4 regions of the Massilia sp. 01N417 genome follow, and region 1 is predicted to be linked to each of the others. Evidence: predicted binding sites of a transcription regulator. Region 1 holds the regulator's gene; each other region holds the start of a gene.
What was found. The regulator FNR, encoded in region 1, switches genes on or off when oxygen is low (the NO sensors DNR and NnrR bind a similar motif). The targets are predictions, from matches to a motif close to TTGATNNNNATCAA.

Region 1 (3,932 bases):
GCCGGTCCCATCCACATGGCCATGCGCAGGAAGCCGCGGCTGTCGAACAGGCGCTTCCTGAAGCGTAGCCACACGCCCCAGGCGCCCAGCGCGATCATCAGGAGGCCCAGGCCCACCATCACGCGGAAACTCCAGAAGACGATCAGGGAATTCGGCCGCTGGTCGCGCGGGAATTCCTTCAAACCCTTGATCTGGCCGCCCCAGGTATGGGTCAGGATCCAGCTGCCCACGCGCGGGATGCCGATGGCGAACTTGGTTTCTTCGTCCTTCATGCTGGGAATGCCGAACAGCAAAAGTGGCAGGGGCTTGTCGCCCTCGTTTTCCCAATGTCCCTCGAGGGCGGCGATCTTGGCCGGCTGGTGCTTCAGGGTGTTCAGGCCATGCATGTCGCCGACCACCGCCTGGATGGGCGCCACGATCAGCACCATCCACATCGCCATCGACAGCATGGTGCGCACCGCCTCGTTCCCCCGCCCCTTGAGCAAATGCCAGGCCGCGGAGCTGCCGACGAACAGCGCGGTCGACAGGAAGGCCGCGATCGACATGTGCACCAGCCGGTAGGGGAAGGAGGGATTGAAGACGATCCTGAACCAGTCGACCGGCACCATGCGGCCGTTGACGATGTCGTAGCCCTGCGGCGTCTGCATCCAGCTGTTCGAACCGAGGATCCAGGTGGCGGAAATGAGTGTACCGAGCGCGACCATGCAGGTGGCGAGGAAGTGCAGCCCGGGGCCGACCTTGGTCCAGCCGAACAGCATCACGCCGAGGAAGCCGGCCTCCAGGAAGAAGGCGGTGAGCACTTCGTAGGCCAGCAGCGGCCCGGTGATGGCGCCGGCGTATTCGGAGAAATAGCTCCAGTTGGTGCCGAACTGGTAGGCCATCACGATGCCGGAGACCACGCCCATGCCGAAGTTGACGGCGAAGATCTTCAGCCAGAAGTGGTAGAGGTCGACGAAGACTTGTCGCTTGGTCTTCAGCCAGCACAGCTCGAGCACGGCCAGGTAGCTGGCCAGGCCAATGGTGATGGCCGGGAACATGATGTGGAACGACATCGTGAACGCGAACTGCAGGCGCGCCAGGTCCAATGCCGCCAAGCCGAACATGAGTCCCCTCCGTTATTGTCGTGTGTAGAATCTAGCACGTGCTGAGCCGCGCACGATTGGCGGCGTGGCGATGGCTGGCCGCGTTCAAAATGCCACAGAGTATGATCAGGCAGTCAAGAAGCCCCGGCTTTACGGACGCCAGCCCGGCATGTGGCCGTATAATCGCAGGTATTGACATCCATTCGCTTCCTTTATCCGATGATCCAGGCCATCTCTTTCCAGAACGACGACAAGCCGCTGAACGTTTCCGCGCTCAAGGCCAGCTGCTCGGCCTGCAGCATGCACCAGCTGTGCCTGCCGATGGGCCTGGAAGAAGCGGACATCGACCGCCTCGACAAGATCATCGGCCGCCGCCGCCGCCTCGAGCGCGACGAAGCCCTGTACAAGATGGGCGAGCCCTTCCGCAACCTGTACGCGGTGCGCTTCGGCCACTTCAAGACCTACCAGGTGAACGCGGCCGGCGAAGCCCAGATTACCGGCTTCCAGATGGCCGGCGAACTGCTGGGCATGGATGCGATTTCCGGCGACCGCCACCATTGCGACGCCGTCGCGCTGGAAGACAGCGAAGTCTGCGAGATCCCCTTCACCAACCTGGAAGACCTGTTCGGCCAGGTGCCGGCCTTGCTGCGCCATTTCCACCGCATCATGAGCCAGGAAATCACGCGCGAGCAGAACGTCATGCTCCTGCTCGGCAATATGCGCGCCGAGCAGCGCTTCGCCGTCTTCCTGGTCAACCTGTCCGCCCGTTACGCCGCGCGCGGCTATGCGGCCAACAGCTTCCAGCTGCGCATGTCGCGCGAAGACATCGGCAACTACCTGGGGCTGACCATCGAGAGCATCAGCCGCCTGCTGTCGCGCTTCAAGAAGCTCGGCCTGCTGCAGGTCGACAAGCGCGAAGTGACCCTGCTGGAACCGGCGCGGCTGAAGGCGATGGCGGCCGGGACCGAGCAGTGCAGTCCGATGGCATGATCAGGCAGCCAGGGAGTTGTATTTCAGGCGCTCCCCTCGACAATAAGAGCCAGTCGGTACATGCTGGTCGTCCGGACGTAGGCCAAGCAAAAACGGAGGTCGACATGACGACAAGTAACTTAGTTGAAGAACTCTCGGGCGCGCCATCCCGCCATGGGCTTCTTGAGGACATTGGTAGTTTGCACGAAGGCCGAACCCGGCTCGATCTGGAAGGGTTCCGATTCGATCCGATACGACACCTTCCACTCTATGTCTTCAACCTCATCGACGACGACGGAGCTCTTGTCGGCCGGTATCACTTTGCACCGGGCGCGCCGGAAGCAGTGGGAGAAATCGGCAACGCCGGGGGATACGTGGAAGCAGCGTACCGGAACAGAGGTCACAGCAAAGAAGCAATCAAGGCCCTGGGCGAGCTGGCGTCGCGACACGGAATGGACTCGTTCATCATCACCTGCCCGAAGGACAACGACGCTGCGCGAAAGGCGTTGGACCAGGTCGGCACGAAAATGGCGAATCGCGATGGCGATATCTGTTTTTACGAAATTCCGGCATCGAAATCGAACTGAAGCAACCACGACGAGGAGACAGAGATGATCAAGGTGAGCGTAATGTATCCCAACGGTCCGGACGCCCGTTTCGACGACGCCTACTACCGGGACCGGCACATGCCGATGGTCAAGCAGTTGATGGGCGACTCCTTGAGGTACTACACCGTCGACAAGGGAATGGCCGGCGGTGCGCCGGCGTCGGATGCGCCCTACATCGCCATGGGCCACCTGTTCTGCGACTCCGTCGATGCCTTCCAGGCCGGTTTCGGCCCGCACACGAAGGAAATCATGGGCGACATTCCGAACTACACCAACCAGTCGCCGGTCGTCCAGATCAGCGAGGTGGTGGTCGGCCAGGCCTGAGCCGGGCGCACGCCTCATCCTTCCCAGCGCGAGCCGAGAAGGATGCTGCACATGTTCCCGCGCTGGAATGCGGGATCCTTGAAGGCGAGGAAATCGTCATTGAAGGTCCCGAAAGTGGTGTCCGGGCGCTGCCTCAAGCCCTCGTAGAAGGCGTCGATCACCCGGTGGCCGAAATCCCGTCCACGCGGGTGGGCGGCCATCACGGCGGCGCGCTCTTCCGCCGTGAACTGGTCGGCCGGCCAGGGCGCCCCAGTAATAGACGCGCACCGAATGCTGGTATAGCAGATCGCTTTCGGTATCGCGGACGAGCTCGGTAATCTCGCGCGCGATCCTGCTGTCCGGCAGGCGCACGCCGCAGATGCCGCTGTTTTCCATGGCAGGTCCCCCTCTCACCTGGTAGCGGGCAGGACCAGCTCGCGATCGTCCCGGTCCGTCACGAACACGGCGAGCAGCTTTGCCGGCTTGTCCTTGCTGGCGTTGCGGGCCACGGTATGGCGTGCTCCCGGGTCCTCGTACCAGCTTTCTCCCGCCCGGTACAGGCGCGGCTGCTCGTCGCCGACCGCGCTGACGATTTCGCCGGACAGCACGTAGGCGTAGATGAAGGCTGACTTCGGATGGGTGTGCGCCGGCGATGCTGCGCCTGGCGGAAAGGACACCTCGACCGCGACCAGCGCCTTGCCGGGCACATTCGGCAGCGCGCGCTTGAACAGCGGGGTGACCGTCTCCGGGCCGTGTGCGCCGGCGGGAAGCGCCGTGATGGACAGCAGCGCCAGGCAGATGGCGGGAATGGCGCGCTTCATCATTGCACCGCCGCCGGCACCGCGCGGAAACTGATCGCCATGCGGTTGTAGGCGTTCATGAGGCCGATCGCGATCGTCAGGTCGGCCAGCTGCTTCTGGTCGAACACGCTGGCGGCCGCTTCATACTCGGCGTCCGGCACGCCGGTCTC
Region 2 (3,932 bases), on a different contig from region 1:
AGTTGTAGCAGCCTTCGCGGATGTAGATGTCGCGGCCGGCCAGGCGCAGTGCGGAATACGGTTTCAGGCCGGCGACCGGCTCGGTGGTCGACTTCTGGAAGAACAGCGGCACGATCTCGACCAGGCCGCCGAAGGAGATCACGACCAGCACCAGGCCGATCAGCAGCCAGGGGTTCTTCTCGATCCACTCGTGGGTGAATTTCATGATGGTTCCTTGCTTTGTTTATGCGTGTTCGGGGGCGTGGTTCGAGGCCGGTGCCGGCTGGTGCGGCCGCAGGTCCGGGATGCGCGCATCGACGGAACGGGTGCCGCGCATCGTCAGCCAGGTGTTGTAAGCCATCAGGCACATGCCGCTCAGGTACATCAGGCCGCCGCCGAAGCGGATCACGTAATAGGGATAGGTCGCCTTGACGCCTTCGACGAAGGTATAGGTCAGGGTGCCGTCCGGGTTCACCGCGCGCCACATCAGGCCCTGCATCACGCCGGCGATCCACATCGCGGCGATGTACAGCACGATGCCGATGGTGCCGAGCCAGAAGTGGGCCTCGATCAGGGCCACGCTTTCCATCTGCTTCTTGCCGGCCAGGCGCGGGATCAGGTAATACAGCGACCCCATGGTGATGAAGCCGACCCAGCCCAGCGCGCCGCCGTGGACGTGGGCGATGCCCCAGTCGGTGTAGTGGGACAGCGAGTTGATGGTCTTGATCGACATCATCGGGCCCTCGAAGGTGGCCATGCCGTAGAAGGACAGCGAGACGATCATGAACTTCAGGATCGGATCCGAGCGCAGCTTGTGCCAGGCGCCCGACAGGGTCATCATCCCGTTGATCATGCCGCCCCAGGACGGCGCCAGCAGGATCAGCGAGAACACCATGCCGAGCGACTGGGTCCAGTCGGGCAGCGCGGTGTAGTGCAGGTGGTGGGGGCCGGCCCACATATAGGTGAAGATCAGGGCCCAGAAGTGCACGATCGACAGGCGGTAGGAATACACCGGGCGCTCGGCCTGCTTGGGGATGAAGTAGTACACCATGCCGAGGTAGCCCGCGGTGAGGATGAAGCCGACCGCGTTATGGCCGTACCACCACTGGATCATCGCATCCTGCACCCCGGCGTACATCGAGTAGGACTTCCACAGCGAGGCCGGCATCGACATGCCGTTCACGATGTGCAGCACCGCCACGGCGATGATGTAGCCGCCGAAGAACCAGTTGGCGACGTAGATGTGCTGCACGCGGCGCTTGACGATGGTGCCGAAGAAGACCACCGCATAGGCCACCCAGACGATGGCGATCAGGATCGCGATCGGCCATTCCAGCTCGGCGTACTCCTTGCCGCGCGTAAAACCCATCGGCAGCGTGATCGCGGCCGAGACCAGCACCGCCTGCCAGCCCCAGAAGGTGAAGGCGGCCAGCTTGTCCGAGAACAACCGCACCTGGCAGGTTCGCTGCACCACGTAGTAGGAGGTGGCGAACAGGCCGCAGATGCCGAAGGCGAAGATGACGGCATTCGTGTGCAGCGGACGCAGGCGGCCGTAGGTCAGCCATGGGATGTCGAAGTTCAGCGCCGGCCAGGCCAGCTGGGCCGCGATCCAGACGCCGGCGAGCATGCCGATCACGCCCCAGGCCACGGTGGCGATGGCAAACTGGCGCACGATCTTATAGTTGTAGTTTAGACTGGTGCTCAAGATGCACTCCCTAGAATAAATAAAGGACGACATCAGAAGCGTAAGTTTCTGAACGTGGAAAATCCTTGATGTGAATCAAAATGTCCGGAACGGGCCGTGGTAGGAGACAAAAACCCACACTTGAGGACTTCCCATGCCACCCATCTCACCGACACTGCACGAAGAAATCGGCAAGCGTCTGCGCCAGAGCCGCGAAGACATGCTGGCCACCGTCCGCACCCGCACCGACGGCGACACCGACGACCGCCCGGCGATCTCGCCGATGGCCCACATGGGCTCGAACGACGACGCCCCGGCCGGCGAAATGCTGAGCCACAACGAAGAGCACCTGGCCGAGCACGAAACCAAGCTGCTGCACGACATCGACGCCGCGCTCGGGCGACTGGCGTCGGGCGGCTACGGCATCTGCCTGTCCTGCGGACGCGACATTCCCGAGGAGCGGCTGCTGGCGACGCCTACGGTGCAGACTTGTGTCGAGTGCCAGGAGCGGATCGAGAAGGAACAGCGGACCGGGCGCGGGCCGAGCATGTAACGGAGCGGCCCCATCGCTAGTCATCATCATTCAAAATCCGCAAGGCCGGCCCATCCAGATCCTCGAACTGCCCGCTCTCGGCCGCCCCGAAGAAGACCCACAGCGCAAACGCCACCAGGATCAGGCTCAGCGGAATCAAGAGATACAAGGCTTCCATCAGCCCACCCTCCTCAGCCGCAAGGCATTCAGCACCACCAGCGCCGAGCTGCCGGCCATGCCGAGGCCGGACAGCCAGGGGTTCAGCAGGCCGCTGGCCGCGGCCGGTATCGCCACCAGGTTGTAGAGCATCGCCCAGCCCAGGTTCTGGCGGATGATGCGCACGCAGGCGCCGGCCGTGCGCACCGCTTCGCCGAGCGGCTCGAGGCCGGCGTCGCCGGTGTCCAGCAGCACGCAGTCGGCATGCAGCTGGGCCAGCTGGGCGCCCTGCCCCATCGCGAACGAGACGTCGGCGCCGCCCAGCACGGCGGCGTCGTTGATGCCGTCGCCCACCATCGCCACCACCGCCCCCTCGGCCTGCAGGGCGCGTACCACCTCCAATTTATCCTGCGGCAGCTGGCGGCCGCGCGCATCGCGGATACCGAGCTGGCTGGCCACCGCCTGCACCGCTTCCTCGTCGTCGCCGGACAGCAGCAGCACGGTCTTGCCGCGTGCCCGCAGCTGGCGCACCAGGGCCGGTACTTCGGGCCGCAAGGCGTCGACCAGGTCGAAGCGGGCCAGCCAGCGGTCGCTGCTGCCCAGCCAGACCGCGCTGGCGCCGGCCGGTGCGCCCAGCGGCGCCACGCCGCCGGCCAGGGCGGCCACGAAATCGGCGCTGCCCAGGCGGTAGCGCAGGCCGGCCACTTCGCCCTCGATGCCCTGCCCGACCACGTTCTCGATACTGTCCGCCTCCAGCGCCACCGCATCGGATGCCGCCTGGGCCTCGCGCAGGGCTTGCGCCAGCGGATGCGCGTTGCCCGCTTCGAGCGCCGCCGCGATGCGCAGGCAGTCGGCGCTTTCGGCCATGCCGAGGGTTACGGTATCGCGCAGCACGGGACGGCCGCGGGTCACGGTGCCGGTCTTGTCGAACACCACGTGGGTGGCGCGCTCCAGGGTTTCGAGCACGTGCGGCTTCACGGCCAGCACGCCGTGGCGCAGCAGGCGTTCCAGCGCCGCCGCCAATGCGGTCGGCGTCGCCAGCGACAGCGCGCAGGGGCAGGACACCACCAGCACCGCGATCGCCGCCGGCCAGGCGCGCGCCGGGTCCAGCGCATGCCAGAACGCGAACACGGCCGCCGTCAGCACCAGCAGCACCACCACGAACCAGGCGCCGACGCGGTCGGCCCACCGGGCGAGTTCCGGCTTGTCCTGGCCGGCGCGTTCGCTCAGCCGCACCAGGGTCGCCAGGGTGCTGGCGGCGGCGCTGCTGCTCACCCGCACCGTCACCGCCTGGGCCACGTTGACGGCCCCGCCGGGCAGCTGGTCGCCGGGCGCCATCGGCCGCGTGCGGCTCTCGCCGGTCAGCAGCGACAGGTCGACTTCCGTGCGGCCGTCGAGGATGATGCCGTCCGCCGCCACCGTCTGCCCGGGCGGGACCAGGATCACGTCACCCGGCGCCAGCTTGCCGGCGGCAACGGTTTCGGGTTCGATCGACGCCGGCCAGTGCGGCAGGCGCAGCGCGGTGGCGGGTGCGGCATGCTGCAGGCTTTCCAGCGCGCGCGCGGCCTTGCGGCGGGCGTC
Region 3 (3,932 bases), on a different contig from region 1:
GACCTGTCGCGGCGCCAGCGCCCGAGTACGCGGCAGCTTTGCTCGAGCACATGGTGTCCCAAGGGCAGGATCAGGCCCGACGACTCGGCCAGGCCGATGAATTCGTCGGGTCCGAGCAGCTCGCCGTCCGGCCGGCGCCAGCGTACCAGCACCTCGCCCCCTATCAGCCGGCCGCGGCGACTGAATTGCGGCTGGCAGTACAGCACGAACTGGCGCAACCCGCCGTCGCCGTGTATCGCTTTCTCGAGCGCGGCCTGCAGGTCGGCGGCCGCCTGCATGCGGGTATCGAAGAAACGCAGACCATGGCGGCCATGGACTTTTGCCTCGTTCATCGCAAGCGCAGCCTGCTTCAGAACCGTGTCGATATCGGTCGCCGCGGCGTCGAACACCGTCACGCCGATGCTCGCCGTGCTCCGGACGTCGCTGCCGGCCCAGACATAGGGCTTTTCCAATACTTCGAGGAACTTCCTGGCCGCCTGGCTCGCTTCGCCCACGGCCTGCCTGGCGGTTCGCCCCAACTCCTCCATCACGATCACGAATTCGTCCGCGCCCGCACGCGCGACTTGCGCGCCCGGAGGCAGGATGTCGCGCAGCCGGTCTGCCACCTGCCTCAACAGGCTGTCGCCGGCTTCGATTCCCAGACTGTCGTTGATCAGCCGGAAGTTATCCAGATCGAGGGAAAATATGGCGCCCACCTGGCCCGAGCGGCTCGAACGTGCAAGGATCTTCCGCATTTCCCCGATCAGGTAGCTACGGTTGGGCAGGCTGGTCAGCTGGTCGAAGTTACTCAGCTCATGGATACGGCGCTCGGCTTCCTTGCGTTCGGTCAGGTCGGTATTGGTGCCTGCGATACGGAGCGGCCTGCCCACCAGATCGCGCAGGACGAAGCCCCGCGACAGCACCGGCACATAATGGCCGTCCCGGTGGCGCAGGCGGAACTCGACGCCATAGACTTCGCGCCGGTCGGCAAACAGGGTGCCAATGAATTCTCGTAACCTGGCTTCGTCCTCGGGGTGCACGAGCCGCAGCCAGAGTTCTGGATCGGCCGGCAATGCCCCGGGCGCGTAGCCCAGCATCTCCCACCAGCGATCGGAGTAATAGATGTCGCCCGCCGCCAGGTCCCAGTCCCAGGATGCGTCGGTCGAGCCCCGTAGTACCAGCCGGAGCCGCTCTTCGGACTTTTCCAGCTGCTGCTTGGCGCGCTTCAGCGGCGTGCAATCGGTGAAGCACACGACCACTTGCTGCAGCTGCTGCTCCTCATCGAATTCCGGATAGGCATTACAGATCAGCCAGCGTACGGGTTCGGGCAGGTTGGCGGGCACTCCGACGATCAGGTTCCGGACCTTCGCGCGGGTCCGCAAGACCACGTTCACCGGATACGCCGATTGTGGCATGGCCTGCTTGTCCACGCCCACGAAGCTCCAGGTCGCGGCGTCCGCCTGGCTGCCGACGAGTTCCGTTTCCCCGCGGTCGAGGAGTTCGCGCGCCAGGCGATTGACCGAGAGAATGCGACCGTCGGAAGCGTGCACGACCACGCCGGCGGGCAGATGATCGAGCAGGCGATCGAGCCTGCGCTGGATGTCCGCGGCGGCGCTGGAATTCTTGGGAAACATGATATATGCGTCGGCTGTTTGGCGCTTCCCGCCATATTAGCAAGGGACTATCTCAAGCACATTAGAGGATTTGACTTGGGTCAAACTTTGACCATGACAGATGCGGATACTGCAAACCAACGGCGGCCTCCGTCCATCCCGCCCCCGTTGCAACCGCCATGGAGCGTACCGCCATGCTCAAGACCATCCTCGTTCATGTCGACGAATCGGTGCATGCGCCGGCACGCATACGCTATGCCGCCGCCCTCGCCCACGCTATCGGCGCCCACCTGGTCGGTGCGGCAATGTTCGGCGTGTCGCGCAGCGTTTTCCCGCACGGATATGACTCCAGGCCAGGCACGCTCAGCGCCAGCTATTTCAAGCCACTGGCCGATAATGCCGCACGTGCGCTGGCGGCGTTCGAACAGATCGCCGGCGAGATGGGGGTCCGCCACGAAAAGCGTTTTGTGTGCGACCAGGCGGACGACGGCCTTGCACGCATGGCGCGCTTTGCCGATCTGGTCGTCGTCAGCCAGGACGATCCGTCGGAATCGATGCCGGACATGGCGGAACGGCTGCCGGAATACCTCATCCTGAGCTGCGCGCGGCCCGTGATCGTCGTGCCGCGCAGCGACCCGCCGCCCTGGCATAGCCAGAAGGTGCTGGTGGCCTGGGACGGCGGCAAGGAGGCGTCGTTCGCGCTGAGCGCGTCCCTGCCATTGCTGCGCCACTCGACCGGTGTGGTGCTGGTGTCGATTGCCGGCCGCGATCCGTCCGAAGAGGCGTTCCGGATGGAGCAATCGGACCTGAAGCATTTCCTGGCGCGGCACCATGTGACGCCGCACATGCTGGTACGCGACGCCTGGCACGATACCGGCCACGACCTGCTGACGCTGGCCAGGGAAGCCGGCTGCGGCCTGCTTGTCATGGGCTGCTATGGCCACGGCAGGTTCCGGGAGCTGTGCATGGGCGGCGCCAGCCGGACCGTCCTGGCCGATGCCGATATCCCGGTACTGTACGCACATTGAGAATGCCGCCGCCGAGGGCGCCGCTCGCCCGTGAAGAACTGGCTGCCGTCGCCAGGCTGGACGCCGGCGCCGCCCTGCGCTTTCTGCGCAGCGGCGCTGAGGGACTATCCGCCACCGAAGCCCGCGCCCGGCTGGCCCGCCATGGACCGAACAGCGTCATGGAGAAGCGGCGGCGCCATCCGGCGCGCGCCCTCCTTGGCCAGCTCGTCCGGCCGCTGCCCCTGCTGCTGCTGGGTCTTGCCGGGCTTGACCTCGCTACCGGCCAGGGTATCAGCGCCGCGGTCATCGCCGTCATCGTCCTGCTGTCCTCGCTGCTCGGTTTCGTCCAGGAGTACCGTTCCGACCGTGCCGTGGAACGCCTGCGCGCCCTGGTACGGACCACCGTCCTCGTCCTCAGGCCGGGCGCCCCGGCGGCCGAACATCCGCTCGAAGAGCTGGTGCCGGGCGACATCGTGCAACTGGCGGCCGGCGATCCGGTACCGGCCGAAGTGCGCTTCATCGAGACGGTCGACCTGTTCGTCGACCAGTCCTCGCTGACCGGCGAATCGCTGCCGGTGGAGAAATGCGACGGTCCCGTCCCGGTCGACGGAACCGGCGCCAGGTTCGCCAACATCGGCTTCATGGGAACCCATGTCACCAGCGGGAGTGCGCGCGCACTCGTCATCGCCACCGGTACCGCCACCAGTTTCGGCCAGGTCGCGGCGGCGCTGGCGAGCGCACGAGAACGCACCAGCTTCGACCGCGGGATCGACCGGGTGGTCGCGCTGCTGCTGCGGATCATGCTGGTCATGGCGCCTCTCGTTCTTGTCCTGAACTGGGCGAGCAAGGGGAACTGGCAGGAAGCCCTGCTGTTCGCGACCGCGGTCGCCGTCGGACTGGCGCCCGAAATGCTGCCGATGATCGTCACCGTCAACCTGGCGCGCGGGGCGCTGCAGCTGGCGAAGCGGGAAGTGATCGTCAAGCGCCTCGGCGCCGTCCAGTCCCTCGGCGCGATCGATGTCCTTTGCACCGACAAGACCGGCACGCTCACCCAGGACCGCGTGGTGCTCGAAAGGCATGTCGACATCGACGGCAAGGAATCGGACGTCGTGGTCGACTACGCCTATCTGAACAGCTTTTACCAGACCGGGCTGAAAAACCTGCTGGACAAGGCCGTCCTGCAATATGCCGATGTCCATGCCCGCCTGAACGCCGATCGGGACTGGCGCAAGATCGGCGAAGTTCCCTTCGATTTCAGGCGGCGACGCATGTCCGTGGTGCTGGTCCGGCCGGATGGCCAGCGCATCCTGATCTGCAAGGGGGCTGTCGAAGA
Region 4 (3,932 bases), on a different contig from region 1:
CGCGCGGCACCGGCAGCGGCACGATGTCCCTGGCCTTGCCGCCGTCGAGGTCGATCCGCAGCACCTGGTGCTGGTAGCCGATTTCGGCGAAGGAGAGCGGCAGCGGGCTGCCGCAGTAGCGCAGGTGGTCCTGCTTGCCGACCTTCTGCGCCAGGTGCAGGTGGCCCAGGGCGGCGTAGGCGATGCTGGGGTCGAACATCGACGCGGGCAGGGCTTCGGTGCCGCCGATCAGGATGCGGCGCTCGGAATCCGGCGAGGAATCGCCGCCGGTCATATGGCAGTGGCCCATGGCCAGGATGGCTTCCCCGTTCGCGCAGCGGCTGCGCGCCAGCTCGTAGGCCTGCCGGTAGAGCAGGGCGATGCCGGACATGTAGGCGTCGACGGCAGGATTTTCGCCACCGCCACCGCCTTCGCGGTCGGCGGCTTCGATGCGCGGCACGTCGCCCGGACGCAGGAAGGGGATCGCCACGCACCAGGCCTCGACCGCGCCGTCGCGGCCGGTCAGCGGCACCACCATGCGCCCGACGTCGATGCCGCCTGCGTCATCGCGCACCACGTGGCCGACCACCCGGGTGCCATGGGCTTCGAGCAGGGGACCGGGCGCCTCCAGGCGGCCCGGCGAATCGTGGTTGCCGGCGATGATGACGATGTCCAGCTGCGGCGACTTGGCGCGCGCCTGCTGCAGGAATCGGTAGAGCTGGCGCTGCGAGGCGGCCGACGGGTTCGAGTTGTCGAAGATGTCGCCCGCGATCAGCAAGGCATCCACCTGCTCGGCGACGATGGTGTCGAGCAGCCAGTCGAGGAAGCGCTGGTGTTCGTAGGTCCGGTCGAAGTTGTGCAGGGTCTGGCCGAGATGCCAGTCGGAAGTGTGCAGCAGCCGCATGTATTTCTGACAGGAAGATGGTGAGCGAAGGGGGCTAACTATATCCCAGACCTGATCTCGCTGACAAAAGTTCTCCGACGGATGAGCAACATGGCAATAGCTCAAATAAAATAGCCGAATGAGCGAACTGACCCTTAGTATCGGCGCCGCGCGCGCCCTACACCTCGCGGCCCAGGCCATGCTGCAGCCCCGCCGCGCCCGCGCCACCAGGGACGACGTGCTGGCCGCCATTCGCCGCATGGGCGTGCTGCAGATCGACACCATCAGCGTGGTCGCGCGCAGCCCCTACCTGGTGCTGTGGAGCCGCCTGGGCGACTACGATCCGGCCTGGCTCGAAGCCTTGCTGGCGGAAGGCAAGCTGTTCGAATACTGGGCCCACGAAGCCTGCTTCGTCCCGATCGAGGATTATGGCCTGTACCGCCACCGCATGCTCGACCCGCACTCGATGGGCTGGAAGTCCGGCGCGTCCTGGATGAAGGGGCATGCGGAGCAGGTCGACCGCGTGCTCGAGCACATCCGCCTCAATGGTGAGACGCGGGCGGCGGACTTCGAGCGCACGGACGGCAAGAGCGGCGGCTGGTGGGAGTGGAAGCCCGAGAAGCGTTCGCTCGAAGCCCTGTTCACGGCCGGCAAGGTGATGGTGGCGCGGCGCCAGAATTTCCATCGCGTCTACGACCTGGCCGAGCGCGTACTGCCCGGCTGGGACGACAGCCGCGCGCCCGCCATCGACGAAGTCCGGCGCGAATTCGTGCTGCGCGCGGTGAAGGCGCTGGGGCTGGCCAGGGCCGCCTGGATCCCGGACTACCACCGGACCCGCGCGCCGCATGTTGCGCCGCAGGCGCTGGCGGACCAGGGCCTGCTGCTGCGCGCCCGCGTCGAGGGCTGGAAGGATCCGGTGTTCGTGCACCCGGATCATGCGGCGCTGCTGGAGGAGGCCGCGGCGGGACGCCTGAATCCAACCGTGACCACCTTGCTGTCGCCCTTCGACCCCATCGTCTGGGACCGCCGCCGCGCGCTGGAACTGTTCGGCTTCGACTACCGTCTCGAGTGCTACACCCCGGCCGAGAAGCGGCAGTACGGCTATTTCACGCTGCCGGTGCTGCGCCGTGGCCAGCTGATCGGACGCATCGACGCCAAGGCGCACCGCGCGGCCGGCGTGTTCGAACTGAAATCGGTGGCGCTGGAGCCCGGCGTGCGGCCGAGCGAGCGCCTGCTGCGCGACCTGGCCGCCGCGCTGGCGCGCTGCGCACGCTGGCATGGCTGTCCGGCGGTGGAGGTGGGGCGCAGCGATCCCGACGCCGTGGCCGGCCAGCTGCGCGCGCTGGTCTCCTCGCCCCAGGCCATCGCCGCCTGACATCCTTCCCCCTCCCCAGGGGGAGCCCGGGGTTGCGGTTTGTTCCAGATCAAACCCACCCCCAGGACCCGTCCGTACACTAGGTGCTCTTTCAGGCCGATGAACAACGATACGGGGACACCCCTTCCTGCAGGCCTGTTCAAAACAAGCGCCTCCCATCCGAGCTTCCTGCCCGACCTCGCCGGTCAGGCTGGGCTTTGTGTCGGCGAAAAACTGAGCGGAGACCGAATGCTGACGTCAACTTACACCCTCGTTGCCTTGTCCGTGGAACAGACCACCGTTCGCTCGGCGCTCCAGTCGCTGGCGCGCGAATTGCATTCCCTGCCGGACGATCGCGGCATCCTCATACCCGGCCAGGCTGCCCGGCTGTGCACCGAGTTGCGCCGGGTGGTGGACGATTGCCACTGGCGCAAGCTGGACAAGTTCCTGGTGCCGGCCCTGCGCCGCGCCACCGAGGCCGCCGACGGCCTGTTGCGCGACCTCGAGCAGCTCAGCCAGGCCGCCAACGACGCGCTGGCGGCGGCCGAAGCCTGCGTCGACGCCGGGGTGCGCGGCGTCGGCCGCGGCAGCTTTTGCGAAGCCGTCGAGCGCTGCATCGCGGCCCTGCGCTGCCGTCTCGAGCGCGAGGAACACGAACTGTTCCCGCTGGCGCGCAGCCTGGTGCGCGGCGAGGCCTGGTTCGCGATCGCCAACCAGATGCTGGCCCACGACGCCGTCGCCCGCGAGCGCCGCGGGGCGGTCAGGTGCGGACGCGGACGGCCGCAGCCGGTCGAAGCCCGCCATTCCCTGTACGAGCCGCACGGGCATGGACACGACGGGCCCGGGCCGGAATTCGGGCGGCGCCACGCCATGCTGTCGCTGCTGCACTGAAGCCTGCCCGGGCGGCGGACCGCACGCGCCAGTCCGGTGGCGCGAGGCCATCAGGGTTTTGTTATGATGGCGATTTTGGAAGTGCGATTTCATCATGTTCGAGTTCCTATTCAAGCGGCCGGGCGACAACAAGCCCGGCGACAAGCCGGCTGGACAGGAGGCGCAACCGGAACAGGCGGCCTCCTCGGGGTCGGGCTCCAACGCGGCCCCGCAGCGCGCGCTGCAGGCCGAAAAGCTGAGCCGGCTCCAGGGCGACGAGGCCGCCGCGGTGGAATTCATCCTCCAATGCGAATTTTCCGAGCTGCGCCTGGCCGCGGCCGAATTCGTCCATCGCCCCGAGCTGCTGGAGCGCGTCCATACGGCGATGCGCAATACCGACCGCCGGGTTGCCAAGCTGATGCAATCGCGCCTCGATGCCCACCGGCATCACGAATCGGAACGGCGGCGCGGCGAAGCGACGCTGGAGCAGGCACGCGTGCTGCTCAAGGACGAGTTGCTGACACCCAATCATGTTGCCGACCTCGACCGCAAATGGGCGGTCATCGCCGCCCCCGAGCTGCAGGAAGAATTCGCCGGCGTGCGCGCCGCCCTGGCCCAGCGCCTGGAAGCCCAGGTGCAGTTGCAGCGCGCCATGATCGACCGCCTGGCCGCGCTGCGCCGGCTGCCGGGCGAGCCGCTGCCGGGGGACGAACTGGCCGCCCGCCTGGAAGCCCTCAGCCGGGAACAGGCCGAAGCCCTGCAGGCACCCGAATACCCCTCGCTGCCGCGCAGCCTGGTGGCCGAATTCGGCCTCGAAGCCCAGAAGCTGCAGGCCAGCCTGCATGA

Region 2: ccoN (cytochrome-c oxidase, cbb3-type subunit I) is a predicted target of FNR. The motif match lies at 1,750-1,763, and genes of this name have one in related genera.
Region 3: AC1DOQ_RS14890 (universal stress protein) is a predicted target of FNR. The motif match lies at 1,684-1,697, and genes of this name have one in related genera.
Region 4: AC1DOQ_RS21735 (hemerythrin domain-containing protein) is a predicted target of FNR. The motif match lies at 2,277-2,290, and genes of this name have one in related genera.

The regions. Positions count from the first base shown of each region.
Region 1 covers NZ_JBFTRS010000026.1:84,240-88,171, forward strand. The annotation lists gene AC1DOQ_RS23225 (cytochrome ubiquinol oxidase subunit I) at 1-1,103, opposite strand, end outside; gene fnr (fumarate/nitrate reduction transcriptional regulator Fnr) at 1,302-2,072, shown strand; gene AC1DOQ_RS23235 (GNAT family N-acetyltransferase) at 2,177-2,638, shown strand; gene AC1DOQ_RS23240 (EthD family reductase) at 2,663-2,983, shown strand; partial or broken gene AC1DOQ_RS23245 (hypothetical protein) at 2,998-3,358, opposite strand; gene AC1DOQ_RS23250 (cupin domain-containing protein) at 3,373-3,786, opposite strand; gene AC1DOQ_RS23255 (carboxymuconolactone decarboxylase family protein) at 3,783-3,932, opposite strand, start outside.
Region 2 covers NZ_JBFTRS010000013.1:159,279-163,210, reverse strand. The annotation lists gene ccoO (cytochrome-c oxidase, cbb3-type subunit II) at 1-205, opposite strand, end outside; gene ccoN (cytochrome-c oxidase, cbb3-type subunit I) at 224-1,684, opposite strand; gene AC1DOQ_RS15530 (TraR/DksA family transcriptional regulator) at 1,818-2,216, shown strand; gene ccoS (cbb3-type cytochrome oxidase assembly protein CcoS) at 2,233-2,373, opposite strand; gene AC1DOQ_RS15520 (heavy metal translocating P-type ATPase) at 2,373-3,932, opposite strand, start outside.
Region 3 covers NZ_JBFTRS010000013.1:9,609-13,540, reverse strand. The annotation lists gene AC1DOQ_RS14895 (EAL domain-containing protein) at 1-1,613, opposite strand, end outside; gene AC1DOQ_RS14890 (universal stress protein) at 1,787-2,620, shown strand; gene mgtA (magnesium-translocating P-type ATPase) at 2,623-3,932, shown strand, end outside.
Region 4 covers NZ_JBFTRS010000023.1:56,769-60,700, forward strand. The annotation lists gene AC1DOQ_RS21725 (exonuclease SbcCD subunit D C-terminal domain-containing protein) at 1-883, opposite strand, end outside; gene AC1DOQ_RS21730 (winged helix-turn-helix domain-containing protein) at 1,002-2,237, shown strand; gene AC1DOQ_RS21735 (hemerythrin domain-containing protein) at 2,466-3,107, shown strand; gene AC1DOQ_RS21740 (DUF349 domain-containing protein) at 3,202-3,932, shown strand, end outside.